DNA from 4 places in the Pelotomaculum schinkii genome. Region 2 is predicted to be linked to each of the others. Evidence: riboswitches for the same ligand, from Rfam matches in the RefSeq annotation. Region 2 holds a riboswitch; each other region holds the start of a gene.
What was found. A riboswitch is a leader RNA that binds a small molecule or an ion and turns the genes downstream of it on or off. The one in region 2 is predicted to bind cyclic di-AMP.
Positions count from the first base shown of each region.

Region 1 (7,891 bases), on a different contig from region 2:
ACAAACTCGATAATTAGGTATTCGCACATTCTGCTAAAAAAGTGAGCAATTTTAGGCAGCGGCAGATTATTTGAAATTGCCAGATGGTGAACCAGTGCAAGAGCAAAAATTGTGTGTGCTGGTCCTCTATGTAATAATGATGCTCTTTCCGTGTTTTCCCATCCAATACCGGGGGTTGGATTCGTTAAATCAAGCAGAAGCGGAAGAATGTTAGTTTCATTTTTATTTATGCATTCTAGATAATTCTTTTCAACTGCCGCCGGATCAATGTCAAATGACAACGTCGGTATTCTTTTATTTGAAGCAATGCGACTAAATAACCCGGTATTAGCGCCAAAATCCCAAACCGACGTTGGATTAATCAGTTCCAAAAATTCAGACACAAGCTTCTTCTTATGATTAATGCCTGCTGAAGAGTAGTTATTGTCATCATAGTATTCAGCCCATTCCGTACCGTACGGTTCCCATTTTAACTTTTTAACAGCCGACTCCAAATTATCAAGTATCGCTAATAAACCTATTCGGCTTATATTTTTATTTTCAACATTAATTGGTTTGTCTTCATATTTCTTTTGGGTGGAAGCATGTAAATATATATTGGATAACAAGGAAAAATTAAACCAGGATTTAAATGGAAGCACATTACAGGCCAAATCCAAAGGAATGCCGTCCATGTAAATTCGCAGCAACTGATTTAACCTGATGTCACAATAGCTCATCAGGGCAAGTGGTGCCAAAAAGTGTTGACAAAATTGTTTATAGGCTATCCAAGGTCTTCCATCTTGATACTTTTCAAACGACAGCGTATCGATCAAAACTGGTTTTCCATTCTTAAATTGAATATTATAGGCACTGCTGTCTTTTAAAGACATACCAAAATTCAATGCTGTTTTTTGAATTTGCAAAGTAGCCAGTGCTGCATTTTTTAGCTGGCTAAAACACCATTCGTAAGGATAGGATATAAATGGTATAGCTTCCGGCTTAATTATCTTATATGCTATATCGGGCATTGGGGCTTGAATGTTTGTTTCAATATGAGGAACAATTAATTCGGCCTCTACAAGGGTTTGATAGAGATTTGAAGTCATCAATAGCTCATAATGTTCCTGATAATTCTTATTTACTTGACGAAAAATCATTCCATCTTGCAAAAAAAGAAAACCACTGGGATCCCTAAATGAAGATGGGATTTTGTTAATTTCCTTTATCTTTATAGCCCCCATTCAAAATTTTTAACATCTAATGGCCTTTTCGAAAAAAAGTTTTAATCTTATTCCAATATGATTTTACAACAAAAGAAACCCCGAGCACTGCTGCTAACAAAACCTGCATAACGTAACTGCCGGTACTGGGATCAATATAAGCATAAGCAGCTTGAGGAATAGAAACTGCTAAAATAGCACCCATTACAATCAACTTTAAATATTTTTTCCCCATTATTACTCCCCCTTAATTAAATTCGCAAATTGGTTAGTAAAGCCCTAACACCATCCCATTTAACTAATAAATTTACATTGAAAAAAGTAAAAGGTGGTGCTATACGCCCCACCCTATAAAGTTCTAACCTGGCAATAACATATAGTCCAGGTGATATTATGAGTTGCATCGGCCACCCTATTCTCACTATGGGGAGAGGTGTCGGTTATAACTGACTAGTTGTTGCCAGAGCTGGATACTAAGCATGTAGTCATTGTGGAAGCTCTCTTGACATCAACAGCATTGTTAAAACCATATATTACCATATATTATTTTGTCAGGACTTCATATTTTGTATTATAACAGCTTTTAACGCATAAGTAATCCCCTAACATTTCTGTTATTAAAAAATACAGGTTTTCGAGTACTTATTTCTACCTAAACTCACACCAGTTTAATAAATTTAAAATACTTATTTCAGTCTATTGACGACTTGGTCTAATATCAAACCTACGGAGGAATTCTTTACCGTCTCCACCAATAAAGAAAAGCCCAAGAGGCTTTTCTTTATTACTCTACATAAACTGTTTCTTATCTTAAACAATTAAACAGCGGGTTCTCTGTCTTTCCCTATTAGGACTTTGCCTTTTAGGCCTTCTCAAAATCCCCCTTGCCCGCTCCGCAGACCGGACAGACCCAGTCCTCCGGCAGGTCGGCAAAGGCCGTTCCCGGCGCTATGCCGCCGTCCGGATCGCCAAGTTCCGGGTCGTAGGTGTAGCCGCAGACGGAACAGACGTATTTCTCCGATACAGGCTTTGGTTCCTTTAGCGCACTATAAGTAGGGGCGGTTTTGGGGACGCTCCCTCTTTTGATTTCATGGTAGTAGGCATAGGTCATCGGGGTACCTTCTTGTAAGACCTCCGCACCGATCACCTTGCCGATAAAGATGGTGTGGGTTCCGGCGTCAACTTCCTGCAGCACTTCCGCTTCCATGTAGGACAAGGTGTAATCCGTCACATAGGGGACACCGTTTGGAGTCAGTTTGTAATTGATCCCTTCAAACTTGTCCACATCCCGTCCGGATTTAAAGCCAAACTGGCCGATCAGGGACAAAGGCGCGTCCTGCCCGACGACTGAGACTGCAAATGTCCTGCTGTCCTTGATATACGCATGGGTCAGGTTATTTTTGTTGATACTGACGGTAACGGTGATCGGATCATAGGCTATCTGAATGGCTGTATTAGCAATCTGACCATTGATCCGGTCACCTTTTTTCGAGGTGATCACATGCACGCCGTAGGTTAATTTAAATAGAGCTTTTTCATTCATTCGACATAACTCCTTTGCAATAAATTTTTCTTTAATTACAGCAATTACAGCATTGCACCGAGCTTTCTGCCTGCTTCCCGGACTGCTTCGAGTTCGCTTTCATCCGGGTTGTACACAATATTAATAAGCTCTTCAGGCGTTTCCCAGCCCATTTCTTTGATTACCGCCGCTACTTCCTTGGCTCCCTGACCGCCCCAGCCGTAGGAGCCAAAGGCAAAGCCCAGTTTTCTCCTGGGTCTCAAGCCTTTCAGGTAGGTCATAAAAGCGCCGACTGAAGGCAGCATGCCGTTATTCAACGTGGGTGAGCCGATGAACACAGCACGGGAATGCAGCACGTCGGGGACAATCTGGGAGATGTGGTTGGTCTGCAGGCAGCGCACTGAGACAGGCACCCCGGCGCTCTCCAGGCCGTCCTGCAGCGCAAGCGCCATTTTCTGCGTGGAACCCCACATGGTGTCATACACAATCAGGGCCCTGCGCGGCGCTTCGTTGTTGGCCCACCGGCGATAAACGGGGAGCAGCTGCGGGATGTAGCTGCGCCAGATCACCCCGTGGCTGGGAGCGATCATCTCCAGCGGCAGCTGGCCCACGATGTCCAGGGCCTTGTTCACCTGGTCGCCGTAGGGATAGACAATATTGGCGTAATAACTGCCGGCTTCTTCAATAGCAATGTCCCAACCGATTTCATCGTCAAAACGCGCGGCGCTGGCGATGTGCTGACCAAAGGCGTCGTTCGGCAACAAAACCTTCTCTTCAGGGATATAGGTGACCATGTTGTCAGGCCAGTGCACCATTGGCGTATGCACGAACTTCAAGGTGCGCTTCCCGATTGTTAGTTCGTCGCCGGAGTCGACCAGGATACAATCGAACTCCTTTTTGTAATAGCGCTCAAGCCCTTTTTTGGCCCTGGGTGAGGTCACAATTTTAAGCCGGGGCATCGCCTCCAACACTTTTAGAAAACTTCCGGAGTGATCCGGTTCAATGTGGTTCACCACAAGATAATCTATTCGGGAAGGGTCTGCAACATCCTTAATCCGGGCGAGCAGTTCCTCAGCCTTGTAATGCTTGACCATATCGACCAGCACAGTCTTCTCATCTTCAATGAGGTAGGCGTTGTAGGTTGACCCCCGTGGCGTGATATAGCCGTGAAAATAGCGCAAGTCCCAGTCTATCGCGCCAACCCAGTAGATTCCGTTTTTTAATTCAACCGATTTCATGATGACCTCCTGCTGTAAAGTATCTTGCCCTACCTTAATGTTTCCCGCCGTTAACGTTGAGTCACAGGCTTCCCTGGGACATTAACAATTTCTCCTGGTTAAAAAATGCATGTCTATAACCTTCTGTTTAAAATATACCAAGAAAATTAATTGGCCCTTACAAAAAGATTAACAAACTATTAAAATGCGCAAAGAGATAAAAAACCAGGCAAGCAGGGAGCCGGAGAAAAATGGCGTATAGGGGACATATTTGTCCCCTATACGTGTAAAATAACCAATTTTTTCAAGTTAAATTTGCAAATGAATTTGTACCTGCAATTTTAGAAGCTGACCTCTTTTGAGAAAACCCGGTCAAACCAATGTGGCTCGTCAGCAATGGTCCGGTAGATCTCTTGCCAGGAATAGGTACGATAAACCAGCCCCGGCAGGACGCCCTGATTGTAAGGGGCATCCATCAGCAGCACAGGAACTCCAGCCGCGCTTACTTCTACGCTGATTTTGAGCGTGTCCTCAATCAGTACGTTCAGGTCGTTGGTAAGGCAGGCCTCTCTTTTATCATGGCTGCCCAGGAGCAGGATCTCATCGAAGGGCAGGCTGTTCTTATGCAACCAATCTCTGGTTTCCCTGCCGTATTTTTCATCCCTGGCGGAAACAATAAAAATATCGTGGCTTTTCTTGATCTGGTTGAGGTAATACGACGCCCCGGGAAGCGGCGGGGGCGAAGTCATTAAAAACCTGCCCCGGTCATGTAGAAAGCCGAGCAGCTCTTCCCCGGTAATCCCGTAGGTCCGGCATACGTCCTGCAATTGTATTTGTTGCAGGCTCTTATTCTGTTTAAAATAATCGTTAAGCTCTTTAACCCATAGGGGCAGACTGTCTGCCAGGACCCCGTCTATATCAACGCCAACCCTCATCTGGTCCCCCCACCTGCCGACAAAATTTCTTTCATCAGTATATTCTCCTGCCCCGCTGAGATTTCCTGCCTTTGTTCAACAGGCATCCAGATAAACACAGAGTAGTTCTCCATGCCGCTATTGCGGGCACAGGCAGAGGATCAAAGCTTAGCGATGTGGGTGCGATTTCAATCGCACCCGGCGCGCCAACGCCAAACTTCCGGCATCTAAACTTTTGTGCGAATGAATTCGCGCCTGCATTGGCTGGATAGTCGACAGCTAATCAGTAAGTAAACGCGACGGTCCCGATGATACCGCTCAAAGGCCTGGACCACAGCCACGGATTCGTTACATAGGTCGCGAAGAAATAAACTGCTCCGTTGGTAGGATCCCAACCGTTGAGGGCGGCTTTGGCCGCCCGAACTGAATCGGGAGTAGCCGGCCTTTCGATCCAGCCGTTCATCACCGGCTCGAACTGGTAGGTACCGGAATCGTACTGATAAATTACATCATATATTGATTTGGGAAAATTGGCGTCCCTGGTACGGTTCAAGACAACCGCTCCAACTGCCAGCTTACCGACATAAGGCTCAGCGTCAGCCTCCGCGGTAATCAACCGTGCCAGCAGGTCAACTTCCCAGGCCGAAGCCCTCGTAGTCAGACCGCCCCTGCTGACTTCACTGCTTCCCCCGTAGGAAGAGGGTATATACAAGTCCATACCCTGGTAGAGATAGTCGCTTTCCAGCCCGTTGGCCGACATGATTTCCTGGTAATTCACGCCAAACTTTGAGCCAATCTGGTAAAGAGTGTCACCCGACCGGACTATGTATGACTGGCCGCTCTCTGGAATATCGAGTTTCTGGCCTACTTCAATTAACGTACCCGTAATTCCATTGGCTTGAGCCAGGGCATCAACAGAGACTCCGTAGTTGCGGCTGATAATGTAGAGACTTTCCCCCTTGGTAACGGTATGGCTGGCGGCAAAAGCTGCGGTGGGAAGAATGAGGGCTCCGATTAAAATAAAAAAGCCCATGAGCGCACGGGTAACATTTGACATATGTGTCCCTCCTTAAGCCTCCGGGGTTAGTTTACGGGTTCGGGTTTAGAGGATACCCTACCAATTCGGTCGTCGGCAGTCGGAGGTCGGAAGCCGGATCGCTTGTGGAATTTGCTAAAGCGAATTCCTTCAAATATTGACTTTTTGACTACCGGCTGCTAACTACCTTTATGGATTCACCCATTTAAATAAGTCCCCCGTACCCCGCTATACGGGGATTCGGCGTTTTTTCAATTATACCCGCCATCACACCTGCTTGACCATGAACAAAATTTAGCAATTTGCCCACAGCTCCAACCACATTCCCAAAAAAACCCCCATTAAGGGGGTTGGATTTTTATTCAGCAGGAGCTTCTGGGACCTTCGCTCCGCAGTTGCAGCAGAATTTTGCATTTTGCGGCAGCTCTTCATGGCAGCTGGCACAGACGGGCGGCTTGGGGTTTATTTTTACGATTTGTTCGGTAATGTCGGCGATATCAGACTCCAAAGATCTGGTGCTTAGCAGGAGACGGTCTATTTCCTCTGCAAGACCTTCATCGCCCTTATACTGCAGGTAGACCAGGTTCCCCAGCGCGGTGATGTTGTTTTCCATTTCTTTTTCCAGCTTTGAAATTTCCATCTTCAATCTGGCTGTTTCGACCAGATCGCTGGACTTTTTGCCAATGGATTTCGCGCCTTCGCTGATCGACTTGGCGCCTTCGCTGACCTTTTTTAAAATTTCCACAAGACACCCTCCTTTATTTTATTTTTCAGGAACTATTCAATAAAGGCTTTGCAATTCCTTTTTGGACGCAGCAAATCTCGAACTATTTATTGTTTTTTTCCAACCACTTCTCGTAATTATCCAGTTCTCTGTTAACCGCTGCATCGGCTGCGGTGTTTTCTTCCCTGGGCACGTGCTTTAATATTATCTTCAACCCCGGCGCCGCCGCCAGGCTCTTCCACACTCTCTCGGCAATTTCCCTCAGGGCAGGTTCCTTAATCCGGTACTGCCGGTTAAACTGGCGCACTACCAGTTGGCTGTCGGCCCGGATTTCCGCTTCCAAACCATCCTGCCGCCCGGCAAGGTGAATCAAGGCCGTGACCGCCCCCTCCAGGGCGCTCCATTCAGCAAAGTTATTGGTGACCTTAGGGCCCAGAAACTTGCTTTTGGTGGCAATCAGCCCGCCTTCCCCATCCGTGATAACCATACCGGCTGCAGCGGGCCCGGGATTGCCGCGGCTGCCCCCGTCAATATTTACAAATACTTTCAACTGGCACAACACCCCGCTGGGAGATTCCTTATCGATCTATTAGTACTTCTGCTTTTTCTGAATATAGCACTGCCGGCAGTATACGGGACGGTCTTCTTTTGGTTTAAAGGGAACCTCGGTGACGCAACCGCATTCCGCACAGACGGTCTCGTAAGTTTCGCGGATGGACCTGTTCGCTGAAAACTGGCTGTACCCCCCCTTGTTGAAACCGGCTTCGCTTTTTTTATTTTTTCTGGCCAGGCGACACTCCTGGCAGCGCGAGGGGGCATGTTCAAAGCCTTTCTCGGCATAAAACTCCTGCTCGGATACTGAAAAAATAAAATTCCTACCACATTCCTTACAGGTAAGCAATTTATCTTCCAACATCAAAAAAACACTCCCTTCCCGGTTTCTCTTGCCTGTCGGAACATTACAAAATCCTAACCCTCATACCTGTATCGGGAAGAAGAGCAGAACTTTAAAAAGCCCAAGCAAGATAATTATATTATACCAACGGAGGCTTAAAAAGCAAGGGATGGAAAAGGAAGGCTCGGTCTATTGTTAATTTTAGCCAGGTGAAAGGATTGAGCCTGTAATATTGATGCTCAAATTGCGGCGGCAAAAAGAGACGCAGCTATAAATGGAGACGCCTCGCTAAGTTCATGCAACGCGGCGATAGTACCGGACAATTAAATCATCAAGCTGTTGGCTGATATCCAACAAGCTGGCGCAGACAGCATCGGAACT
Region 1 covers NZ_QFGA01000003.1:92,287-100,177, reverse strand. The annotation lists gene Psch_RS16585 (class I SAM-dependent methyltransferase) at 1-1,223, opposite strand, end outside; gene Psch_RS16580 (hypothetical protein) at 1,240-1,437, opposite strand; gene rd (rubredoxin) at 2,065-2,745, opposite strand; gene Psch_RS16570 (FprA family A-type flavoprotein) at 2,790-3,962, opposite strand; gene Psch_RS16565 (5' nucleotidase, NT5C type) at 4,283-4,876, opposite strand; gene Psch_RS16560 (LysM peptidoglycan-binding domain-containing protein) at 5,139-5,912, opposite strand; cyclic di-AMP (ydaO/yuaA leader) riboswitch at 5,914-6,147, opposite strand; gene Psch_RS16555 (zinc ribbon domain-containing protein) at 6,250-6,636, opposite strand; gene Psch_RS16550 (ribonuclease HI family protein) at 6,719-7,165, opposite strand; gene Psch_RS16545 (zinc-ribbon domain containing protein) at 7,205-7,531, opposite strand; gene Psch_RS16540 (aspartyl-phosphate phosphatase Spo0E family protein) at 7,805-7,891, opposite strand, start outside.
Region 1: another riboswitch for cyclic di-AMP. It lies ahead of Psch_RS16560 (LysM peptidoglycan-binding domain-containing protein); the one in region 2 lies ahead of eam (glutamate 2,3-aminomutase).

Region 2 (7,891 bases):
ATATCCCCCCAGGCACACCCGCCGGCAGACAATGTCGCACAGCTCCAGGATTACTTCTTCAATCTCATGGTATCCCCGGTAGTCCCTGGAAAGTGTGACTTGACGCCCAATGGACTTCACCTTCTCCAGAGAGTGGGGATCCACCGGGCTGTAGTCGATGCCGTTGGCGGACAGGTGCAGGACATGACCCATCAGACCGAACTTTTTTTGCAGCACCGGCAGCGGGTAGCCGGCAAGTTCACCGATAGTGTGAATATTAAGGTCCCGCAGCCTTTTTTCCAGGCGGCGGCCCACGCCAAAAAGCTCCCGTACCGGCAGGGGCCATATTTTATCCCGTACGCCGGTTAGATCCAGAACCGTAAGACCATCCGGCTTCTGCATGCCCGCCGCCATTTTGGCCAGGAGTTTATTGGGGCCCACCCCAACACTGCACAGGACACCTACCTCCTCTTTAATCCTACCTTTAAGCTTACGGGCAATTGCCGAAGAGGTACCGAAGAGATGGCCGCACCCGGAAACATCCATAAAGGCCTCATCGATGGAGAAAGGCTCCACCAAAGGCGTGAAATCATGCATAATCCGTACAATCCGGGTAGAAAAATTGACGTAGTGATTGTACCGGGGTTTGATAAAAACACCTTCCCGGCAAAGGTTCCGGGCTTCCCCCACGGTTATGCCCGTCTGTATGCCGCAGGCCTTCGCTTCGTAGGAGGCTGCTAAAACGATGCCATGGCGCTTGGCCGGATCCCCGGCCACAATAACCGGCCTGCCCTGTAGCGCAGGGTCCAAAGCCTGGTGCACACTGGCGAAAAAAGAATTCATATCAGCAAGGAGGATTGGACAGTGCATGTAGCCCCTCCCCGAACACTTGTTTCCCTTATTATATATCGAACTAGTGTTCTAGGCAAAGTGGTATATAAAGGTATCGCTTACCGCAATGAGGTGCGAATTCCGGGAAAACGGCAGTCTCCAGGCAATCGCATGCCGGGACAGGGTAAAACAAAAAGCTGTTGTTTTAATCAACAGCTTTTTGTTTTAACATAGCTTATGTGGTTGTTTCATTCTGTCCTCAAAATAACATTGCGAGCGACTATTCTAAGAAGCCACTCTTGAACCCAGCTAAATGTAGGTGCGAATTCATTCGCACAAAAGTCACATTGGCTGCCACAAGTTCGGCGCTGGACGACATGGTGGTCTGGGCTTTATTTTGAAAGCCTGCGGAACTCAAGGTACGAGTAAACGAAAGGGACGATTACCGCCAGGGCGAGGGCTACTGCCAGAGCCAGTCCACCAGCCGGGCCGCCCATCAGGGCTCCGACCAACCCCAGAATACCTGCCGCAACCCAGAGCCGGCCGCCCAATCGGTGTGTTTTCCGCCAGACCACTTCGTTGGCCAGTGTCCAGGGTGTTCTAATGCCCACAAAATAGTTGTGCCGGAACTGCCCCATGTAGTTTCCGATGACCAGGAGCAGCAGGGACACTCCTGTCATTACAATCCTGTCAACCGGAGCCTGGAAACCTAAAGCGTTTAAAACAACTACCAGGTGAAGACCTGTCATGAAGATCACCAGTACCGCTTTGATGACCCGGTAAGCCCCGGCAAATTTTTCGTAGTTCTGACGGCTTGGATCGATTAAAGGGAGGAGCAGCATACCCAGATAAATACCCGCAGTTAGCAGGGGGATGCCAAAGGCTCCCCAGCAGCGGGAGGAATAGCCGTCCACCTCACCCCTGTAGTTCCAGTGGCTGGCCACCCGCTCCGGCAGCTGCGGGTATACCACCGCCCCAAGGACTAGAGCCGCTACAATCAACAGCCATAACGGCCATTCCGACAAAAATATTTTAAAGGTATCCGGTAAACGTTTATTATTTCTATTCACTGGCTCCACCTACCTTTCTATTTAACAGATCTGAAAACCAGCCCATTACCTCCTGGAAGACTGTCATATTCAGGGAATAGTAAATAAACTGGCCGTGTCGCTCATCCAGTACCAGTCCAGACTGCTTTAACAGGTTAAGGTGGTGCGATATGCTTGGTTTGGATATGTCGAACTCATCGGCTATTTCGCCGGCGGTCAAATCACGTTCCCTTAAAAGCTTCAATATCTTACGGCGCGTTGGGTCGGCCAAGGCTTTAAAAGTAAGGCCAACCATAAGATATCCCTCCCAGCTAATTTGATATTTAGGTAATTATCTAAATATATTATAATTCACCTGCCACCATGAGTCAATATTCCTCTGGCCCTTTCGAAAACAATAAAGGTCTAATCCGTTATCCTGATACCTGCATGAAACGAGCAACGTGAAAGTGGTATTTGTTTTTTCCCGAACTCTAAAATAGCATTAGAATAGTAGGTAAGATAGCGTTGTATATCGAATTCATATTCATAACGGTCTTTTATGTTTGGAGGCATTATTATTGGAGACAAAAAAAAGCCATATTGCTTTGATTCAATGGAAAAGCTTTCGTTTAAAAATATTTTTTGAGGGAATTTTGGTCGGTTTATTCGCTGGTATACTGGTCGTGGCGTTTAGGTACCTCTTGGAAAAAGCCGAATTATTGCGCGAACATATCTATACTGTTTTAGAGGTAAACGGCTCTGGGGTCACTTTTTTATGGTTTATTGCGCTAATAATGGTGTCTGTCTGCCTGGGTTTTATTTCCCATATAGTCCCTATGGCCAGCGGAAGCGGCATACCACAGGTAAAAGGTATTATCCTGGGTCACTTCAAGATGGGCTGGCTAAAAATAATCATAGGGAAATTTCTTGGCGGAGTTCTTGCTATTGGTTCAGGCATGTCGCTGGGACGTGAGGGTCCCTCCATCCAATTGGGAGCTATGGCGGGTCAAGGCGTCAGCCGCCTTTTAGGCAGGTTAAGAATAGAGGAAAAGTATTTAATTACAAGCGGCGCCAGCGCTGGTTTAGCAGCAGCTTTTAATGCGCCGCTCGCTGGAGTAATCTTTGCGCTTGAAGAATTGCACAAAAACTTTTCCCCGGCTGTCTTGATGTCGGCTATGGCAGCATCGCTAACAGCCGATTTAATAACCCAACAAGTCTTCGGCCAAAAACCTGTCTTTAACTTCCATGATCTCGTTGTGTTACCGCATAATTACTACATTTATGTTGTTGGTCTTGGTGTCATCTGCGGGTTTTTGGGCTTTCTCTTTAACCGGACGCTGACAAAGACAATGGATAGTTACAATAAGATCACCTGGCTGCCAAAAACGTTTATGTCGGCGCCAGCCTTAATACTCGGTGGAATATTGGGCTTTTTCCTGCCTGAAGTTCTGGGGGGAGGAAACAAACTCATCGACTCTGTTGGACAGGCCAGCTATGGGATCGCTATTTTATTAATATTTTTTACTGTTAAATTTATATATACCATGATCAGCTACGGTTCCGGCGTACCGGGAGGAATATTCATGCCGATGCTGGTTATCGGAGCGCTGGCCGGAGCTATATATGGCAATATGCTCATAGTCTATTTTCATATTGATCAACATTTCTTTAATAATTTTGTTGTTTTGGCCATGGCTGCTTATTTCACCGCCATTGTCAAGGCGCCGGTGACCGGCAGTATTCTAATTACTGAAATGACAGGTTCTTTTGACCATTTATTAGCGCTAATCATCGTTTCGGTAACTGCCTATATGGTTAGTGATATCTTAAAAACCGCGCCAATATATGAAACATTATTGGCGCGGTCGCTGGTTAAAAAGAATCACAATATTTACTCCGGTTGGGACAATAAGACCCTGATTGAAGTTGCCGTATGTCTTGGTTCAAAGCTGGAAGGCAAAAGAATAATGGATATCGCCTGGCCGCCTCACTGCCTGCTGATAAGTATTAAGCGGGGCGAAGCCGAAATTATCCCCAGGGGAAATACAAAAATCATAGTCGGTGATTATCTATTCGCGCTTGCCAATGAAAATGAATCGGCAGATATAAAAGAAGCATTGTCTCTCATGGCAGGGACCGCTCAAACCATGGAATAGATAACAATACCGTGCCAGGCGGGTGTAATCATTTATTCTCCTTCGGGCAGGCAACGGTAGTCCAGCAACCTGTTTTCCCACGTACGCATCCTTACCTTACCGTCTCCTTGGTTCAGTATATAAGGAGGCATAACAGGAGTTTTTCCGTAACCGTTGGGGGCATTGATAATGTATGTCGGGACGGCCAAACCGGAAGTATAGCCGCGCAGTTTTTCCATAACTGCAATACCCTCGTCCACAGACGTAATAAAATGGCGTGTACCCTTTACCGCTTTAGCTTGAAAAATATAATAGGGCTTGACCCTTATCTTCAAAAGTTCCTGGTTAAGTTTTTTCATAACGTGCGGGTCGTTGTTTATTCCTTTTAAAAGAACCGCCTGATTCCCTAAAACCACACCGGCTTCAACTAGTCTATCGCAGGCCTGCTTGCTCTCCGGTGTAATCTCCCGTGGATGGTTAAACTGCGTATTAATATAAATTGGGGGATGTTTCTTAAGAACCTCACATAACTCCGGTGTGATTCGCTGCGGCAAAGTGACAATGGTCCTGGTGCCCAGACGCTTTATTTCCACATGCTTGATATTATCCAGTTCACCCAGCAGCCAGTCTATCTTTCTGTCGCTTAGAAGCAGCGCGTCGCCGCCTGTGATCAGGACATCGCGAATTTCCTTGTTTTCCCGGATATAGTCCAACGCAGCCATTAGATTCTGATGTGGCTTGTGTTGATCCACCTCGCCGATATTCCTGCGCCTCTGGCAATGGCGGCAGTACATGGCGCACTGGTTGGTAACGTTGATAATCAACCGGTCCGGATAGCGCCTGGTGACGCACGGCGCTGGGGAAGTGAATTCCTCGGCCATGGGATCGACATAACCGGTACTGTCCATCTCATCGATAGAAGGTACCGATTGCATGCGGATCGGGTCGTGGCTGCAGTCTCCTTCCATCAGCGAGGCATAGTAAGGTGATATTGCCCATCGATAACGCATCCCCACTCTTCTAATATGAGTGCACTGTTCATCATTAAAGCCAAATAGCCGGGCTAGCGTAAATACATCTTTGATCCGGTTGGCCATCTGCCAGCGCCAGTCATGCCAGTTTTCTTCGCTGGCGTCGAAATAACCGAGCTGCCTTTCCTTGTTAAAATTAATCATTTCCTGCATATCAAAACCGGTCTTTATTTCATCTTTTTTTTCCAGATAATCATTAATTCTCTTTTTTAAATCATCCGCCCGTTTAAGCGCAATAGCCTGTTTTTCTTCGTTCGTAAATTCGAATTTCTCAATAGAAGGTATGGACATCACAAGTATCTCCTTTCAAATTTTATTTGTAATGCAAGAAATAAAGTGCAGAAAACCCCCGGAGCATACGTCCGGGGGTTAAAAGAGGTCAAGCAAGTCAAAGGCTGGTTGTAGACCGCCTGTTTCCTCCCTTTCAACGCTTACGAAGTTAGCTGACGGATTCGGGCCGAAAGAGTAGCCCTACGATGCCGACAACACGTTGGAGTCTGGTCGAGCACCGATTCACCCCGTAAATTGGTTCCCCCGCTTCTTTTTATGAAGAATTAAGCGAATTAGGAGCAATATTAAATTCAAGATATACTGACAACAGACAACTTATATCATTCAATAAGGTTGCCTGTTGTCAGTATATCATAATAAATTTTCCAGGTCAATCTTATATTGACGTTCTTATATTGACGTTCTATTAATAATTAACCCCAGTGGTGCAATCAAGGCTGATATAATCACCATGGAACTATAAGAAATAGTTGCTGCTCCCCCAAAAAAATTATATTATTGCAGCTATTCCCCAAACTCCATACATGCCTCCCGGTCATAAGTTCCGAACCGGCATTGATACAATGAAGGAGTCTTAATAACTGTTAGACATGCTCTGAATTATACATACCCTCCTTTGTAAAAGCCAGGCGCCATCATAAATTTGGGAATCTTTTGTTTAATCAGGCGATTTGCTATATTGACCAAGTAATCTAACTATGATATCATAAAACAACCAACAACTTGATTATATTAATAAAGTTGTCTGTTATTGTGTGTCACGCTAACTATTTTTCCCCATTGCAAGTCAAAGTAAGGTGAAATTCATAAAATTTTAGAATGTAATCGGGATATCCCCTGGTTATTTAAAGCTTATATCAAGTCAAGGCAGAATAGGTTAGCAAAACAAGCTAAAGCCAGTTTGCCAAAGTCCCAGGGATATTCCTGGGTTTTATGTTTTAAGATGCAAGTTTAAGGAGGTGGACAAGAGGACCAGCTTATAGAAAAAAATTATTATGGGAGGCGAAATCATTTTATGATACGGAAAACCCTGTTACACGCGATTCTGGTGGCCATGCTGGTATTCGCCGTGGCCGGCTGCGGCGGATCTAAAGAAAGCGAAAATCCAACTACCGGCGAGCAGGTTAAAGAAACATTCAGTTGGTCCTGTTCCGGCCAATACCGCCCGTTTAACTATTATGACGAAGGCAATAACCTGACCGGCTTCGACGTGGAAATCGGCAAAGCCCTGGCTGAAAAAATGGGCCTGGAGCCAACACCTGTTACGGCGCCATGGGACAGCCTGATTAACGGACTGCAGGCCAAGCGGTATGACGCCATTCTAGGCAGTATGACTATAACCGAGGATAGAAAGCAACAGGTCGATTTCTCAGACCCCTATTACGTTTCCGGAGGCCAGCTCTTTGTCTATAAGGAATCTGGGATAAAAAGCGTAGCAGACCTAAAGAAAGATACCAAGATCGGCGTGCTCACCACGAGTACTTATGACGAAGAAGCAAGAAAATATTCACAAAATATTATTAACTACTCAAGTGACGAGACTGCTCTGCGTGACCTTGACGCCGGCCGCTTGCAGGCTGTCATCACCGACCGCTTTGTCGGCAAACTTGCCATAGATGAGACCGGACTGAAAAACATCGAAATGGTCGGAGACCTCCTGTTCGTGGAGGAAATCGGTATTGCCTTCCGCCAGGAGGATGACACTTTGAGGGAAAAAGTAAACAATGCCCTTAAGGAAATTAAGCAAGACGGTACTTATCTGGAAATCAGTAAAAAGTATTTTGATCAAGACATCAGTAAATAAAAGGTTAGACAACCTTTTATTCTTATATTGCCGGCATGCTATTCATACTAGAGGGAGGGGACACGCCCAGGCGGGTTCCCCTTCCCTAGAAAGTTGGGGGGTGTTGACTTGCATTTCTTATCCGATCTGATAACCTACGGACCGTTTTTTTTCAAGGCCATGCAGGTTACGGTACTGCTGACAGCCGCTTCAATAACTATAGGTATGGCCATCGGTCTGTTGTTTGCCCTCCTCAAAATTTCCAAGCGAAAATTATTTAACCGTATTGCGGATATTTATATAGGTTTAATCAGGGGTACACCTCTAATTGTACAGCTTTTCTTCGTTTATTTTGGCCTGGCTGAGATTGTGGACTTCGGCCAGTTTTGGTCGGCCTCAATTGCCCTGGCGGTTCACAGCGGCGCTTACATTGCGGAAATATTCCGGGCCGGCATACAGTCCATAGATCGCGGCCAGATGGAAGCGGCTCGCTCACTGGGTATGAGTTATCCGCTCGCCATGCGCCGGATCATCCTGCCTCAGGCATTTAAGCGCGTTATCCCACCACTTGGCAATCAGTTTATCATTGGGCTCAAAGACTCCTCTCTGGCAGCCTTTATCGCCATGGATGAACTATTTCACCTGGCACAGAGGTTTGCAGCTTCTACCTTCCGTTCAATGGAATTTTATGCCATGGGTGGTCTCTACTACCTGTTTCTGATTACTATTTTCACTTTAGCTGTTAATGCCCTTGAACGGCGTCTTAAAGTAGATGAAATTTAAAGGAGGTGTTTTATTTGATAAAAATTA
Region 2 covers NZ_QFGA01000001.1:679,837-687,727, forward strand. The annotation lists gene dinB (DNA polymerase IV) at 1-849, opposite strand, end outside; gene Psch_RS03285 (SdpI family protein) at 1,203-1,880, opposite strand; gene Psch_RS03290 (autorepressor SdpR family transcription factor) at 1,873-2,154, opposite strand; gene Psch_RS03295 (ClC family H(+)/Cl(-) exchange transporter) at 2,420-3,997, shown strand; gene eam (glutamate 2,3-aminomutase) at 4,030-5,298, opposite strand; cyclic di-AMP (ydaO/yuaA leader) riboswitch at 5,420-5,578, opposite strand; gene Psch_RS03305 (ABC transporter substrate-binding protein) at 6,314-7,102, shown strand; gene Psch_RS03310 (amino acid ABC transporter permease) at 7,211-7,864, shown strand; gene Psch_RS03315 (amino acid ABC transporter ATP-binding protein) at 7,879-7,891, shown strand, end outside.

Region 3 (7,891 bases), 320 kb from region 2:
ACCATAAAACCGGCGGAGCATTTTGCTCACAGCCGGTTTTTCATATAGCTGTCCACGGCCAGAATACCGGCCACTGACGCGGCGTCACAGATTTCACCCGACCAGATCATCTGAATTGCATTTTCCCAGGGTACCGTTAACACCTCAACAAATTCGTCGTCATCAAGGTTTTGGTTTAGAAGGGTCAAGCCTGATGCAAAGAATAGGTGCAATTCCTCATCAGAGAAACCGGGAGTACTGAAAAAGCTGCACAACCTGACTAACTCTTTAGCTTTGTAACCTGTTTCCTCTTGTAGTTCCCGCAGGGCTGCTGACTCCAATTCTTCTCCCGGTTCGATATTCCCAGCCGGTAGTTCCAGGGCGGTCCTGCCGGTAGCGGATCTGTATTGTCTTACCAGAAGCAGCTGACCATCCTGTTTTACCGGGACGATGATCACGGCCCCCGTGTGTTCCACAATCTCCCTTTTTGCCGTACGACCGTCGGGTAATTCTACTGTATCAACCCTGAGGTTTAGAATTCTACCACGGTATATTATATTCGAGCGAAGAACTTTTTCGGTAAGATCGCTTATCATAATCACTCCAGTACACAATTGTTTTGCTCCTACTTATTCGCCTCACTGGTATCATTATCCTGCCATGCCTGCCAATATACTCCGCAAAGACGTTCCTCAATATCAAAATATCTATATGGCGCCGAGCATTCATACAGGTATAAATATAAGCAATTTGCAAAATATTAATTTAAAACATTAATCCGGGGGTGAAAAAATGAGTATAGTACGTTGGGATCCTTTTGGGGAAATCAGCAATTTGCGTAACCAGATGAACAAAATTTTTGATCACAATTTTTTAAGACGGGGTCTTATGACTGGTACCGAACAGTTTGGACCGAGAGTTGACCTTTACCAGACAGATCAGGAGGTTGTTGCAACAGCTGAACTACCCGGTATTGAGTCCAAGGATGATATTGAAGTCGCGGTAACTCCTGACACACTGAGCCTAAAAGGCGAGTTGAAAAGATTTAAAGAAGTTGAGGAAGATAACATCTTCCACTCTGAGAGATACTATGGTACTTTTAGCAGGATGCTGCCCTTGCCGGCGGAGGTAAAACCCGAAGAAACCCTGGCCAACTATCACAACGGACTGTTGGAGATCCGGATGCCTAAGACTGAAAGAGGTCAAAAGAAAATGCACCGGGTTAAAATACAATAAAAAAACAAAAGGGCCGCCCGGCAGTGGCGGCCTTTTTAGTTGTCAAGGCTCATTTTTTGTTGATTTTTGCTGGAGGAATTTCCCTAGACATATAGAATTTTAAACGAAAAAGGAACGGGCATAACCCATCCCCGCAGCCAGTATAGTAATAAGAACTCAATATCAACTAAGGAGGCTGTGACCGGTGTGACTATTAAGGTTGGCATTCCGGGAGCTCTTTTATATTATCTTTACTACCCTATGTGGCGGACTTTTTTCAATGAACTCGGTGTCCAGGTAGTGACATCCGGCAGGACCACCAAAAATATTTTAGATCAAGGGACTCGTGAGGCGCTGGCTGACGCCTGTGTACCTGTTAAACTATTCTACGGTCATGTTATGGATATTAAAGACAAGGTCGATTACCTTTATATCCCAAGGGTGGTCTGCCTTAACCGGAGGACAGTTTACTGTCCCAAATTTCTTGGCCTGCCCGATATGATCCGGTATTCTATTAAGAATGTACCGCCTATTATCGACGTCCGCATGGATACAAGACAAGGCCGCTTTGCGGTTGTAAAAGCGTACCTTGAAATCGGTAAGCGCCTGGGAGCGCCAATACTATCGGTACTCCTTGCATATTTGAAAGCCGTGGGGGTTTTGCACCGCTATAACAGACTTTTGAGAAAAGGATGGAGCCCCGTTCAGGCCATGGATTTCCTGGAGAACCAGGCCGGGGGGGCGGATTTTGACGGTTCTGCCAAGTCCGGTTTGAAGTTTGCCGTACTTGGTTATCCCTATGCTATTTACGACAGTTTCATCAGCGTGAATTTGATTGATAAGTTAAGGAAGTATGGGGTTAAAGTCATCACGGCCGAAAATATTCACCCGGCCTTACTTGCCCTTCAGAAAAACTGCAGCCTGCCAAAACGTCTTTTCTGGACCTTCAGTGACAGGGCGCTCAAGGCGGCCCACTTTCTTTTTAACCAGAACAAAATTGACGGGGTCCTGCACTTAACAGCCTTCGGTTGCGGCCCTGACTCCCTGTTGAATAAATTAATCGAAATGGAAGCCAAAAAACACAGTGATATTCCTTTTATGACCCTGATGATTGATGAGCAAACCGGAGAAGCAGGCATGACCACCCGCCTGGAGGCATTCGTTGATATGGTCAGGCGCAGGAAGGAGGCGCTTGCATGCCGAAAGTAACTTTTCCAAGAATGGGTGAATCGTGGCGAACATTTAAAATGCTCCTGGAGGACCTCGGCAACGAAGTGGTGGCCCCCCCGCGTCCCAGCAAGCGCACGCTCGATCTTGGCGTGCGGTATTCACCCGAATTTGCCTGTTTTCCACTAAAAATTCTGATGGGAACCTACCTGGAATGTATTGAAATGGGCGCCGATACCATTGTCACGACAGGCGGTGTGGGCCCTTGCCGGGCAGGGGAATACGCCATGCTTCATCACAAGATCCTAAAAGACATTGGTCATGATATCAAAATGATAGTATTTGAACCACCCCGCCATTACCCTTTAAACTTCATCAGAAACGTATTGGCGCTTAACAAAGCGCGTGTTTCCATAAGGGGCATCATTTCCCATATAAAGCGGGCCTGGCGCAAACTACAGGCTTTGGACAACGTAGAAAAAATGAGCCATGTGACCAGACCGCGCGAACTAACCAGCGGCAACACCTCCAGGGTCTACCGCAAGGCGCTTGAGTGGATTGACCAGGCTTACACCACGCCGCAAATTATGGAAGCTGAAGCGGCTGCTCTGGAAGCCCTGAAAAATATCCCGCAGGACCCCCAACGTATGGTACTGAAGGTCGGTATTGTTGGGGAAATCTACGTATTACTGGAACCTGCCAGCAACCTGGAGATTGAAGAAACACTCGGCAATCTGGGGGTTGAAGTGGAAAGATCTATGTTCCTCACAGGTTGGACCAGGGACAACACCTGGAATGAAACAACTGAAGGAATGACCGTCAAAGAAGCCGCCGCCCCCTATCTCCCTGAACTGGTAGGAGGACACGGCCGGGATTCAATCGGCAACACCATTCTTTGCGCCAAGCGCGGGTTTGATGGCATGATCCAGTTGGCCCCCTTTACCTGCATCCCGGAAATTGTCGCCCGCACCATCCTGCCCAGGGTCAGCAGGGATTATGATATTCCCGTACTTACTTTTTTCCTGGACGAGCAGACCGGGAAAGCAGGCATGTCTACCCGGTTGGAGGCATTTACCGACCTGCTGAGAAGGAAAAAACTCCTGCAGGCGAGAACAAATTGTGTAACTGGTTAAACAGTGACAGGAAGGACTTGTTATGAAAGCATATTTAGGTATTGATGTCGGATCAGTCAGTATCAATATTGTTGTAATGAGCGAGGCCGGAGATGTCCTAACCGGCCTTTACCTTCGTACCATGGGCAGACCTATAGAGGTTATCCAGGAAGGTCTTAAAGAAGCGGCGGCGGCAGTGCCGCCGGACATTGAGATAGCCGGCGCAGGTACGACCGGCAGCGGTCGCTACCTGGCAGGAGTTATGGTGGGCGCCGATGTTATAAAAAATGAGATTACCGCCCATGCCGTCGCGTCTTCCATGCTTGTGCCGGATGTCAAGGCAGTACTGGAGGTAGGCGGCCAGGATTCCAAAATTATTATTATGAGGAATGGCATCGTTACTGATTTTGCCATGAACACAGTATGTGCCGCAGGAACCGGTTCCTTTCTGGATCAGCAGGCTGCCCGCCTCAACATCCCCATTACCAGTTTTGGCGAACTTGCTCTTAATTCCCAAGCCTCTGTGCGCATTGCCGGGCGCTGCACTGTTTTTGCCGAATCGGACATGATTCATAAACAGCAAATGGGTTATGGACTCCCGGACATTGTTAAAGGGCTGTGTGACGCGCTGGTTCGCAATTACCTTAACAATGTGGCCAAAGGCAAGGAAATATTACCTCCGGTGGTGTTCCAGGGCGGTGTTGCCGCCAATGTGGGGATTAGGACGGCCTTTGAAACAGCCTTGGGTTTGCCGGTGATTATACCCGAATACTTTAATATAATGGGTGCAATCGGAGCCGCGCAGTTGGCCAAGGAAAAGACAGCGGGAGGTAATAGTACCAGTTTTAAAGGATTTGCTGTAACCGGTCTTCCCTATCGCACTGGAAGCTTTGACTGTAACGGGTGCTCGAATGTATGCGAGATAGTTGAGATTTATGAGAATGAAAAAGTAATTGGCCGCTGGGGATCCCGCTGTGCAAAATGGGACGTAATTTAGCTCCGGTAAAAGGCGATGAGAATCGAGTTTTTGATACCGGTTTTTTCGCCAAATTTCAGCAGCCGCAAGATTTATCCTCGCCCTTGTTAAACTCCCCGGGCGGTATCTCAGCAATCTCGGCCAAAGAACGAATGGCAAAGTCAACTTCTTTTTCAGTGTTAAAATAGGAAAAACTGAAGCGTACCAGTCTCTGCTCCAGGGTACCCAGGGTCCTGTGCGCATCAGGCGCACAGTGCAGGCCTGCCCGGCAGGCTATTTTATATTGCTGGTCCAGCGCATACCCCACTTTCCCGGACGGTTTTCCCTCCAGGCTGAATGATACGACAGGCGCGCGGTTGTAAAGCTCTTCCGGTCCGTACAACGTGATACCTTTCAGTCCGGAAACTCCCTCCAGGAAGCGCTTGGTTAAGTCCATCTCGTGTTTTCTAATCCTGTCTATCCCTTCCATCCGTATAAATTTTAAACCTGCCGCCAATCCGGCAATACCTACCGAGTTAACCGTGCCGCTTTCATAACGCTCCGGCAATACTTCCGGTTGTCCGGGCGCCTCTGAATAACTGCCTGTGCCTCCTTCTTTCAGGGGCGTCAACTCCAGCCTCTCGTCGATATAAAGGCCACCTGTTCCGGTAGGCCCGTACAGCCCTTTATGGCCCGGAAAAGCAAGCAGGTTTATACCCATGAATGAAACATCCAGGTCAAAAACCCCGGCTGTTTGAGCGGCGTCAACAATCAGACAGAGTCCCTTTTTCTTGGTGAGTTGGCCAATCTCACCGATCGGCATTATCGTCCCGGTAACGTTTGAGGCGTGTGTGATTACTACGGCAGCGGTGTTCGGTTTAATAGCCGACTCAATATCTTTGACGCTGATCGAGCCGTCTTTAGCGCAGGGAACCTTGGTGACTTCGACACCTTTACCCTGTAACACATAGAGCGGCCTGGTTACCGAGTTATGCTCCATAGAGCTGGTGATTACATGCTGGCCTTCCTTGAGCAAGCCTTTAATGGCAAGGTTAAGCGCCTCCGTCGCGTTCATGGTAAATACAATACGATCAGGATTCTTGATATTGAACAGGGCGGCCAGAAGTTCTCTGGCTTCATCTACGAGGCGTCCCGCCTCCAGTGCCATTTGATGTCCTGACCTGCCTGGGTTGGCTCCTACGAATTTTATACAGTGCTCCATGGCTTCCCAGACTTTAGAAGGTTTCGGCCAGGAGGTGGCCGCGCTATCGAAATAAATCAAATTGTATCCCCTTTCTTGGTCCAGGCCCTGTTTTCATTCAAAAGCTGGCAGGGTTTATTCTGTTTGGTATAACTATATTTTATTCTGTATCATATGATTCGTTTCTATTTCCCTGTGGAGGCAGCAAAAAAAACAGGCACGCTCTCGCGTGCCTGAAGAATCCTGAAGAATAATGATTATAAAATTTCTAGGTTTTAATCTTAGTCAGTTGTTTAGTCGCCACTGAACAGTTGGGTGACAACTACCCCGCTGCCTGATTTGGTGACGCCTATACCAATTGAGTCGTGGAGGGGATTGAGAATGTTGGCTTTATGCCCCTCACTGCCCATAAAGAGTTCATGTGCCCGTGTCGTTGTCGCCGCCTTGGCGATGTTCTCCGCACCCATGACCCTGGCCGAATAGCCCGCTTGTCTTTCCATGTTTAGGGCTGAGCCATATGTTGGTGATGTGTGGCTGAAATAATTGTTCTGGTACATATCCTGACTTTTCATCCTGGCCAGTTCCGTCAACTTTTGATCGAGTGTGAAAGCCGGCAGTCCGGCTTTTACCCTTTCCTGGTTGACCAGATCGAACATAAGCGCCTCGTCGGCTGTTAATCCGCTGGTCCCGGAAGGGGTGGTCGGTGTCGTAGGAGTTGTTGGAGTTGTTGGAGTTGTTGGGGTCGTAGGTGTAGTTGGTGTAGTAGTGACCGGTTTCTGGTTAAATCCAGTTCCATAGTACTTGTTCCAATAAGACTGAAGCGGGTTCGTTGCGGCAGTTGTTGGTGTCGCGGCAAGTACGGCCTCATTTGTAGCGGTTGGATTGCCGTAACCATAGTAATCATTGTAGCCATAAATATCGCCCCAGTTTGAACTTACCTCACCTTGATCTGATGGCGCTGCCATAGCTGCCGGTACGGCGACCAAAATTAATAATAAACAAGGGACGAGTACGAACAGTAAACGCTTGATGCTTGTCAACAGGATTGCCCCTTTCTTAGCGCCTCCGGGGTTAGCTGGCGGGTTCGGTGAAAGATACCCTACCCATTTTGCCAAATTAGTGTGTCGTGGCGCCCCATGGCTACTCTCAACCAAAAATAACGGGCAGGCTTGTCCTCTTTCACACTAATATTACACGCATGGCGCAAATGGGATTCACCCCAAGTAATTGGTTCCCCCGTACCCAGTATAAATATTACTGGGATTCGGCATTTTTAATACTATTACTGTCAGATTATATTTTTTATGATCAATATAGACAAAATCGTTTTCAAACGATGAATGAGTCTATAGTTTAATGAGATATTTTTATCTCCATATAGATATAAGAAGTTGAAAATTAAAGTAAGATGGTAATATTTATTTGAAAAATAAAGAAAGGGCTTTTTCTAAAAGCCCAAACCTTTTTCTACCCGGCAACTACCGTGTCTAGCACTTTCCTCATCCACCTGGCGCTCTTAAACCTAAGCTGCTCATAATAGAACTGAATACACCGGGTATTGTTTTAGTGGGGTCATAGGTTATACTTACCCTGTTCAGTCCTGTTATTTCTACCTTATTAACCCCTTCTAGGCATAAAATGGTCTTTTTCATCTTATTTACTTTTTCTAAATCGCCCAGACCCGTTACAGTAAAATGCGTCTGATATAGCAACATCCTTTGCCTCCTTGCGTGCATGCCAATCCGGAAGGGAAGGGGGTTATGCCCGGCCCCTTTCTTTAGCAGAGCGGTTTGCACTGCGGCGGGAATAGAGTAGGCGGACAGACGAACGGGGGTTGGGGCGAAACCTGTTCACACATGGCCGGCGTGCAGAATCCGAAGCTTGGTATAAGCAATTTGACTATAGCCAGGGATTGGATGACCAAGCAAAGATCGAAAGTACAGCAAATCTGGTTGCCGAGAATCAGGCAGGTACATGCGGAACTGACAATTTCACAGTTGGTAAAGGTACCAACCGGTGCGCAGAGAACTACAGTTTTGGTGAAGCTGAACATCAGGTCTTCAAACTCGCAAACTATCATTCCGCCGGCATCCAGGACCTGCAGGGTATAAGTGACCGTTACAGCGAAAGTGACATTTGCCCGTCCTGTTTGATCGGGTGTGCTCCTGCCAACTTCAGAACAAACGGCAGAGTTGATGATACAGTTGACCGTGGCGCCTTCAGGCGGACAGCATTTACCTAAAGGCGTGCAGACGTTTTCAC
Region 3 covers NZ_QFGA01000001.1:359,052-366,942, reverse strand. The annotation lists gene Psch_RS01810 (NUDIX domain-containing protein) at 27-575, opposite strand; gene Psch_RS01805 (Hsp20/alpha crystallin family protein) at 772-1,215, shown strand; gene Psch_RS01800 (acyl-CoA dehydratase activase-related protein) at 1,402-2,403, shown strand; gene Psch_RS01795 (acyl-CoA dehydratase activase-related protein) at 2,391-3,494, shown strand; gene Psch_RS01790 (acyl-CoA dehydratase activase) at 3,517-4,470, shown strand; gene Psch_RS01785 (aminotransferase class V-fold PLP-dependent enzyme) at 4,526-5,710, opposite strand; gene Psch_RS01780 (CAP domain-containing protein) at 5,923-6,669, opposite strand; cyclic di-AMP (ydaO/yuaA leader) riboswitch at 6,676-6,909, opposite strand; gene Psch_RS01775 (hypothetical protein) at 7,129-7,344, opposite strand; gene Psch_RS01770 (hypothetical protein) at 7,407-7,891, opposite strand, start outside.
Region 3: another riboswitch for cyclic di-AMP. It lies ahead of Psch_RS01780 (CAP domain-containing protein); the one in region 2 lies ahead of eam (glutamate 2,3-aminomutase).

Region 4 (7,891 bases), on a different contig from region 2:
GCGGGACTGTTACAGTCAAGGTGATTGACCACTTGCAAGTTGTCCGTGTCGAGGTTACGGACACGGGTAGCGGTATAGCGGAAGAGGATCTTCCCCATATTTGGGACAGGTACTATAAAGCTAAAAAGACTGCCGGTAAAAACGTCCTTGGCACAGGACTGGGACTCGCCATCGTCAAGAGCGTACTGGAAGCGCACCAGGCGCCTTATGGAGTGGAAAGCAAAAAGGGGGCCGGCACAACCTTCTGGTTTGAGCTTCAAAAATGATATTCTTTTTCAAGACTATCACCGTTCTTTCAGTCTTCTAACATACTTCTATCACAATTGTTCCTTATAATAAAAATACAAGCTGCAAAAAAAAGATAAGGAGCGTGATTTCATGATCAACTTCAGGAAACTGCTTGTGGTGGCAACAGTCGCAGGGGTTCTGGGCGCGGCAGGCGCCGCCTATGCGGCAACAGCAAAAACACCGGCAGAAATAACAGCCGAATTGACAGGTAAAACAGTTTCGGAGCTTTACAATGAGCGTGCCGCAGGAAAGACCTACGGCACAATAGCAAATGAAGCAGGCAAACTGGATGAGTTTAAAACACAAATGCTTGAGCAAAAGAAAATCATGCTTGACCAGCGAGTAGAGGACGGCAGGCTTACACAGGAACAGGCAGACAACATTTATAACAATCTACAGAACCGCCAGGCTGCCTGTAACGGAAACGGCAATGCCGGAATGGGCAAGAATTACGGCGCAGGCTTTGGACAGGGCAAAGGTATTGGTAACGGAACCGGTGTTTGCGATGGAAGTGGTATGGGCAATGCGAATGGCAAGGGTAACGGAAATGGTTCAATGAAAAACGGCGAGGGTATGGGCTTCGGACACGGATTAAACAGGTAGTTGCCCGAACAGATCAACCAGGCAACCGGCAGAGCCCAGGCAAACCGCATGGCCTGCCGGTTGGGTCGAATTTCATAATAAACTCAGACATTAATGCAGCTCGGGCGGCAACCCCCCTGCTCTCTAGACAATGATCCGCTTTCCGCATAATATGATAGCAAACTTTAAGAATACACATTGAAAAGGGGCATTTCGATTTAAATAATTTGAATCGAAATGCCCCTTTTACACAGTATTTGCAAATTAATTTTACCTTACGATCAAAATTGGTTTTTCAATACCAAGCGTAACTTTGCGGGTTACACTGCCTAATAAATTAAGCACGCCGCTCATTCCGCTGGATCCCATGATCACAAGATCAATATCATGAGAATTTACATAATTGACAATCTCTTCAGAAGGATTCCCCTCAACCGAATGGATGCTGACCTTATTCGACATATCCTCAAGCATGTTTTGGGCTTCGTTTAAAATTTTGCTGGATATTATCCTGCTTTCTTTTTGATAATTTTCGATAAGTTCCGGTGAAAATTTATAAGGATTAGACGGATAATCAATTTTAGAGACTTCCAATACATTTAATATCATAATTTCACTGCCGAATGCGCCTGCTATTTCTTTTGCTTTTTCAATAGCCAGATCCGAAAATTTTGAGCCGTCAACCGGTACGAGTATTTTTTTAAACATAATTCATGCCTCTCCTTCAAAGTAATATGAACAACTGGAGACTTATCATTCTTTCTAAATAATATTTTAAAATGTTTTTGTATGTTATGCAATGAAAATAAGTTTAAGTCAAAACTGTATCGGCACCGATCCTATTGGAGTGCATGCGCGCCCCGTTGGAATGAACTCTGTTATAATCCAACAAGTTACTCATCAACTTCAAAAACATGGGTATTATTGACAAAGTTCAAGGCCACAGCTTCCTCCATAGTGTAGATACCTTTGTCTTTACCCATCAACCATTTGGCAGCATAAATAGCTCCTTGTCCAAAAGCCGCCCTATTTAATGATTCATGTACTATCCGTATGGTCTGATTGGGAAGGCCAAAAATCACTTCATGTTTACCGACTATCCCCCCAACGCGGATGGAATTCACATGTTGCCTTTTATCAAGACCCAGGTCTTCCGCAATCCTCAAAGCTGTTCCAGAAACATCCCTTTTATCACGGAAATGCTCTTCGATAATTTCGATATCAGCGTGGGGAGCGATCCTTTGCAGTACTTTAGAAGCCTCGATCAAGAAATTAATGCCCAGAGTGATGTTAGGAGAATACAACACCGCCGTTTGCTTGCCCAGCGCCTTTAACTGCTCCAGATGAAATCTATCATATTTTGAGATAGCCGACACGATGCGAGTTCCATACTGGGCCGCTTGTTCATAATTCTCAATCGCACTGGCAGATGAAAAGTCAATGATTACATCCACATGATTATCTTGATAAAAAGCTTCGGAATCTATATCTTCTATAGAATAGATCATTCCTTCATTATGATCAAAGCCTAACAAGCGGCTTGCATATTTGCCTTCCATGGCTGTTGATTTTCTCAATACCCAGCTTAACTCGCAGATTTCATCTTTTATGATCTCTTTGGCCACCACTGACCCCGTCCTGCCAAAGCCGAACATCCCAATCGTAATTTTCAAGCGGCATACCTCCTGACTTTTATTCTGATTGCTCGCAGCTTCATGCAGCCATTATTTAGCCACCCCATTCCAGGAACACAAAGCCCCCGGCATATATCTTCCGGGGGTAAAAGAGGTCAAGCAGGCCCAAGCCTGGTTATAGACCGCCTGTTTCCTCCCTTTCAACGCCTACGAAGTTAGCTGACGGATTCGGGCCGAAAGAGTAGCCCTACGATGCCGGCAACCGGTTGAAGTCCGGCCGACTATCGATTCACCCCCGGAAATTGGTTCCCCCGCTTCTCCTAAAGAAGAATTAAGCGAATATGGAGTAATATTAAGTTTAATACATACTGACAACTTATGTAATATACTAAGGTTGTCTGTTGTGAGTATATCACAATAAATTTTCCAGGTCAATCTTATATCGGCGGACTCGCGGCCAAGCATGATTTGGCAAAAAGATACATCAAAACCTATCTGTCATAAGCCAGAACAAATTCATATATTGTAAACCGGGATGAAGATTTTTCATTTTTTATGGAAGGCACTGTCTTCTGAAGGCAGGTAACGTATTAGAAATAAAACTTGGAAAGCTCACCCGTGGGCCCTGGGATTCGTCGCTGGTTGTTGTCTACGGGAGGAGGTAAGTATGACTGATAAGTTTGAACTGGTGCTTTTTTCGACCGATCCTGTATTCATCCGGCAAGCGGTTGCCGCAGGGATTGACAGCATCATGGTTGACTGGGAATCCCTGAACAAGGAACAGCGACAAGCTCTGGCCGATACCCAAATTAATTATGATACCCTTGAAGACTTGCGACGGGTTCGGGCCTGCACCGAAGCGAAGGTCATTTGCCGGATAAACGGTTACGGCACGACAACAGCAGAAGAAGTGGCGCAGGCTGTTAAAGCTGGAGCAGATGAAATTCTGCTCCCCATGGTCCGGACGTTGGAAGAAGTTGAAATGGTTCTGGACTGGGCCGGAGGCCGTTGTGGAGTGGGTATTTTAGTTGAGACCGTTGCCGCGCTTAAGCTTGCCGGACAATTAGCCCGCCTGCCGTTATCCCGGGTCTACGCCGGCTTAAACGATCTGGCCATTGAGCGAAAAACACCAAATATCTTTACTGCCCTGGTTGATGGAACGGTTGAGAATACCCGGCCTTTTTTCACAGTTCCATTCGGCTTTGGCGGGCTTACCTTGCCGGAACGCGGCCACCCCATCCCCTGCCGCCTGCTCATTGCTGAAATGGCCAGGCTGGGCTGCCGTTACAGTTTTTTACGGCGCTCTTTTCACAGGGATATCCGGGGGCGTGATATGGCCGCCGAGATTCACCGCCTTCTTGGAGCGCTGAAAGAAGCACAACAGAGGTCGCCTGAGGACGTGGCCCGGGACCGGCACGCTCTCGAAAACGCGGTCCGGGCCTGGCGCGGCGTGATGTCGCGGTCCAGGGACAGAAAGGAGCCCCTCTGTTATGCATGAACTACAGGGCAGGCACGTACTGGTTACCGGAGCGGCAGGGTTTATTGGCGCCAATCTGGTTCAGGCGCTGCTCCGGTACGGCGCTGAAGTCCATGCAATTATCCGACCGAACTCAAACTTGTGGAGAATTGAAAAACTACTTCCTGATTTATACCTTCATGCAGTAGACATAACTGACCGTGAAGGGCTGAAAAAAATAGTGCTGGAAACAAGCCCGGAAATTATTTATCATCTCGCGGCACAGGGCGTATCTCCTGCTTTTCAGGAGCGCTACGAGATTTTAAGAACCAATATTCTTGGTACATTTAACCTTTTAGAGGCAACTGCGCCTTTGGACTATCAGCTCTTTGTTCATTTGGGGGGCTCTTCGGAATACGGCGCGAAGCACGGGCCCATGCGGGAATTGGACTGCCCGGAGCCTCTAACTTTCTATGGTACGGCCAAGGCTGCGGCGACACTGCTTTGCCAGCAGCATGCCAGAGCGAACGGCCGGCCGGTTGTGGCGCTGAGGGCATTTTCAGTCTACGGCCCCTGGGAATCACCGTCACGCCTTATTCCTACAGCTATCAGGGCAGCACTGGGTGACCATGAGCTGGCTTTGACTGCCGCCGGCTTCCGGCGGGATTTTATTTTTGTCGAAGACCTGGTGGAAGCTTGCCTGCTTGCCCTGAGAGCGGTAAGGATCTGTACCGGTGAAATCATTAATATAGGGACCGGAAAGCAATGGAGCAACGAGGAAGTCGTTGACCTGATTCAAGCCGTGACCGGACGGCGGATCAAGGTACGGGTGGGGGCTTACCCCGCTCGTGCCTCCGATAAAGCCCACTGGGTGGCCGATATTGGGAAGGCCGGGAGCTTGCTGGGGTGGGAGCCCCGGCATCCGCTCCGGGCCGGGCTGGAGAAAACCATCGCCTGGTTTCTTCTTCATCAGGATGACTACGATGGCCTTTCGCAGGAATTACCAGGTCCGGGAGCAAGGGACGCTGTTTCCGGTCCCGGCAGTTTTGCGCCATTGCAAACGGAGGTTTGAAATGCCATATGAAACTCAGTTACCGTTCCGGGGAAGGACAAATGATGAAGCGCCTGCAGCAGCTGCTCTTCAAGACCCGGAGGTCACCGTTGTTATTCCTGTATACCGGAACCGGGAAACACTTCGCGAACTTCATAGCCGCCTGCGTAAAGTTTTTGAAACAGGACGGAGCAGTTATGAAATTATTTTCGTGGACGACTCCTGCCCCGAAGGCTCCTTTGCCGTCCTGGAGGAACTGGCCCGGGATGATTCCCGGGTAGCCGCGCTGGCCCTGGAACAAAATACCGGTCAACACCGGGCAGCGTTGACCGGGCTGAGATTTGCCAGGGGTAAAGCTATGGTAGTGATGGATGCGGATCTGCAGGATCCGCCGGAGGCAATTCCTGTCCTTCTGTCCAAGATGAAGGAGGGGTTCGACGCCGTTTTTGCCGGCAGGCGCGGTCGCTATGAATCAAGGTTGAGGCTGGTCACCTCCCGCCTTTTCAAGGGACTACTTCACCTTTTGTGCGGCGTTCCCGCTGACGCCGGCATGTTTTTTGTGATAAGCCGGCAAATGGGTGAACGCCTTCTGGCCATCAATGAGCCCCATCCTTTCGCAGTGGCCATGATTGGCTGCACCGGGCTGTCCGTGGCTTCTGTTCCGGTGGTACGGGCCCGCCGTCCTGACGGCGGCTCCGCCTATAGCTCCTGGAAGCGCCTGAGAACCGGCTGTCTCACAGCTGCCCGGGTTCTTGCCTGGAAATGGAACAGCGGCAAACCCTTTCCGGGGCATTTCGTCAGTCCGGTTCCAGTTAAAACATACACCGGAGTCCGTTTTCTCCACGCCGTTGAAAATCCATTGGGAGGGGAAAAGAGTCTTGAACCAAGATTACCGGCAAGAATTACACAGGCACAATCTGATGCAGACGCGCTATTATGAGCATTCAAAAAAACCTCACATGGTACCGCAGGAAACCCTTTACCTGCGGCGCCACGTCGATGAACTGCTGCGCTTTGCCGGCATTGTGCCGGGCGAGCGGCTGTTGGAGGTCGGTTGCGGTAAGGGCCGGTACACTCTCCTTTTGGCTCAGCGGGGTTTGCAGGTGGAAGGCCTCGATCTCTCACCGTTTCTCTTGGAACAACTGCGCTTATTTGACGGCGGGCGCTATAATATTTCTTTGCACTGCACGGATATAGCCGATCATCCCCCTGCGTTGGATGGGCAGTTTGACGCGGTTGTAGGCTTTTTTGTCCTTCACCATCTTCATAGCCTGCCGCTGTGTTTCAAAGCTATAACCCGCCTGTTAAAACACGGGGGGCGCGTATCTTTCCTCGAGCCAAATCCATACAACTTCCTTTACTACGTCCAGCTCCTGGTCACACCCGAGATGACATGGCAGGGCGACAAAGGCATTATGCGCATGCGTCCGTCTTCAGTCTTCCATGCGATGAAGGAAGCCGGTTTCCGCCGGCTTAAAATGACTCGCTTTGGGTTCTTTCCACCTTTTTTGGTGAACAGGCCGTGGGGGGCCAGGCTTGAAAGTACATTGGAACGGGTGGTTATCTGGCGTCCATTCTTACCATTCCAGCTCTTCAGAGGCGAGCTGCCGTGAGCGGTATCAAGGAAGAATGCCCCTTACAGGTAAAAACCAACCCGGTTCAGGTGAGGTTAAGTTTCTGGATTTTCAGCGGGTTGAGCTTGTTTGCCTTATGCTTTTGTCTTAGTATCACCGAGGGTTTCAATATGGCGGATGCAAGCTGGTTTTTACAGGTGGCGCACCGCGTTACATCGGGGGAGGTCCTTTATCGCGACGTGTTTTTTGGCGCCACCCCCCTCTCGATCTACCTGACCGCTATCTTTACCGCTTTATTCGGTACGGAGATCCTGGTCGTTAAAGGAATCACGGCGCTCTGTCTGGTGTTGACTGTTCTTTTATCTTGCCGAATCGTCCAGGCGCTTGGCTTCAATCAGGGATTTCCATACCTGTTGGTCCTGGCGCTGATAGTCTATGCGCCGCCCGAGGTTGCTGTTTACCAACCCCTGGCAAATCTTTTCTTTCTCATATGCTTTTATGCCACTCTAGTGTGGACAAAAAGCGGAAAGGCGGTAAACCGTGCCGTCAAGGGCAAATCCACAGGCGCTTTGGCTGCGGCCGAATTGGCCGCGGGGCTGTGTTTTGCATCGAAACAAAATATTGGAATTTATGCTCTGGGTGCGCTTTTACTAACGCTAACCTTCAATTCCAGCTCCATACGATCGAAGAGGCAGAGCAAGCCGGCTGATATTATTATCGTTTTGTCCGCATTTTTTTTAGTCTCAGCGCTGGTTTTCCTGCCGGTCTGGTTCAGCGGCGGAACCGAAAAACTCCTTGATTACGGATTTTTCAACAAAGGGACATATATCCGCCTGGGAAGAATCTCTTATCTCGACGGGCTCAACCAGTTAGCGGATCTCCTTAGAAATATAGGGTCCTTAGATAATTTGAAAAAGATTTACCTGCTGGCGCCGTTCCTTTTACCACTTCTAACGTTTGGCGCCCTTCTGGCAGCCTGGCTTCATCCCGGTAATGATAAGCGGAATTTAACAACAACAGTGTTTCTTTTTGTCGGCGCCGCCTTCTTAGGGATATTCCCACGCGCCAGCAGAACACACTTGACTTTTGTGATTCCCGAACTCCTGATCGGGTTGACTTATGCCTGGCTCCTGGCCAAACCGTACCTGACCACGCGATGGATACGTCTGATTCAAGCAGGACCGGTATTATGGTTCGGTACCGGCCTGGCTTTTATGCTTATTAATCCCTTGGTGAAGGTTTCAACCGCTGACTATCAGATATCGAACCTTCCTCATTTTCGCGGCGTCTTAATTAATAGCGATAA
Region 4 covers NZ_QFGA01000004.1:276,360-284,250, reverse strand. The annotation lists gene Psch_RS20450 (sensor histidine kinase) at 1-266, shown strand, start outside; gene Psch_RS20445 (DUF2680 domain-containing protein) at 379-891, shown strand; gene Psch_RS20440 (universal stress protein) at 1,141-1,578, opposite strand; gene Psch_RS20435 (4-hydroxy-tetrahydrodipicolinate reductase) at 1,764-2,543, opposite strand; cyclic di-AMP (ydaO/yuaA leader) riboswitch at 2,693-2,852, opposite strand; gene Psch_RS20430 (aldolase/citrate lyase family protein) at 3,172-4,002, shown strand; gene Psch_RS20425 (NAD-dependent epimerase/dehydratase family protein) at 3,995-5,032, shown strand; gene Psch_RS20420 (glycosyltransferase family 2 protein) at 5,034-5,951, shown strand; gene Psch_RS20415 (class I SAM-dependent methyltransferase) at 5,890-6,624, shown strand; gene Psch_RS20410 (glycosyltransferase family 39 protein) at 6,621-7,891, shown strand, end outside.
Region 4: another riboswitch for cyclic di-AMP. It lies ahead of Psch_RS20435 (4-hydroxy-tetrahydrodipicolinate reductase); the one in region 2 lies ahead of eam (glutamate 2,3-aminomutase).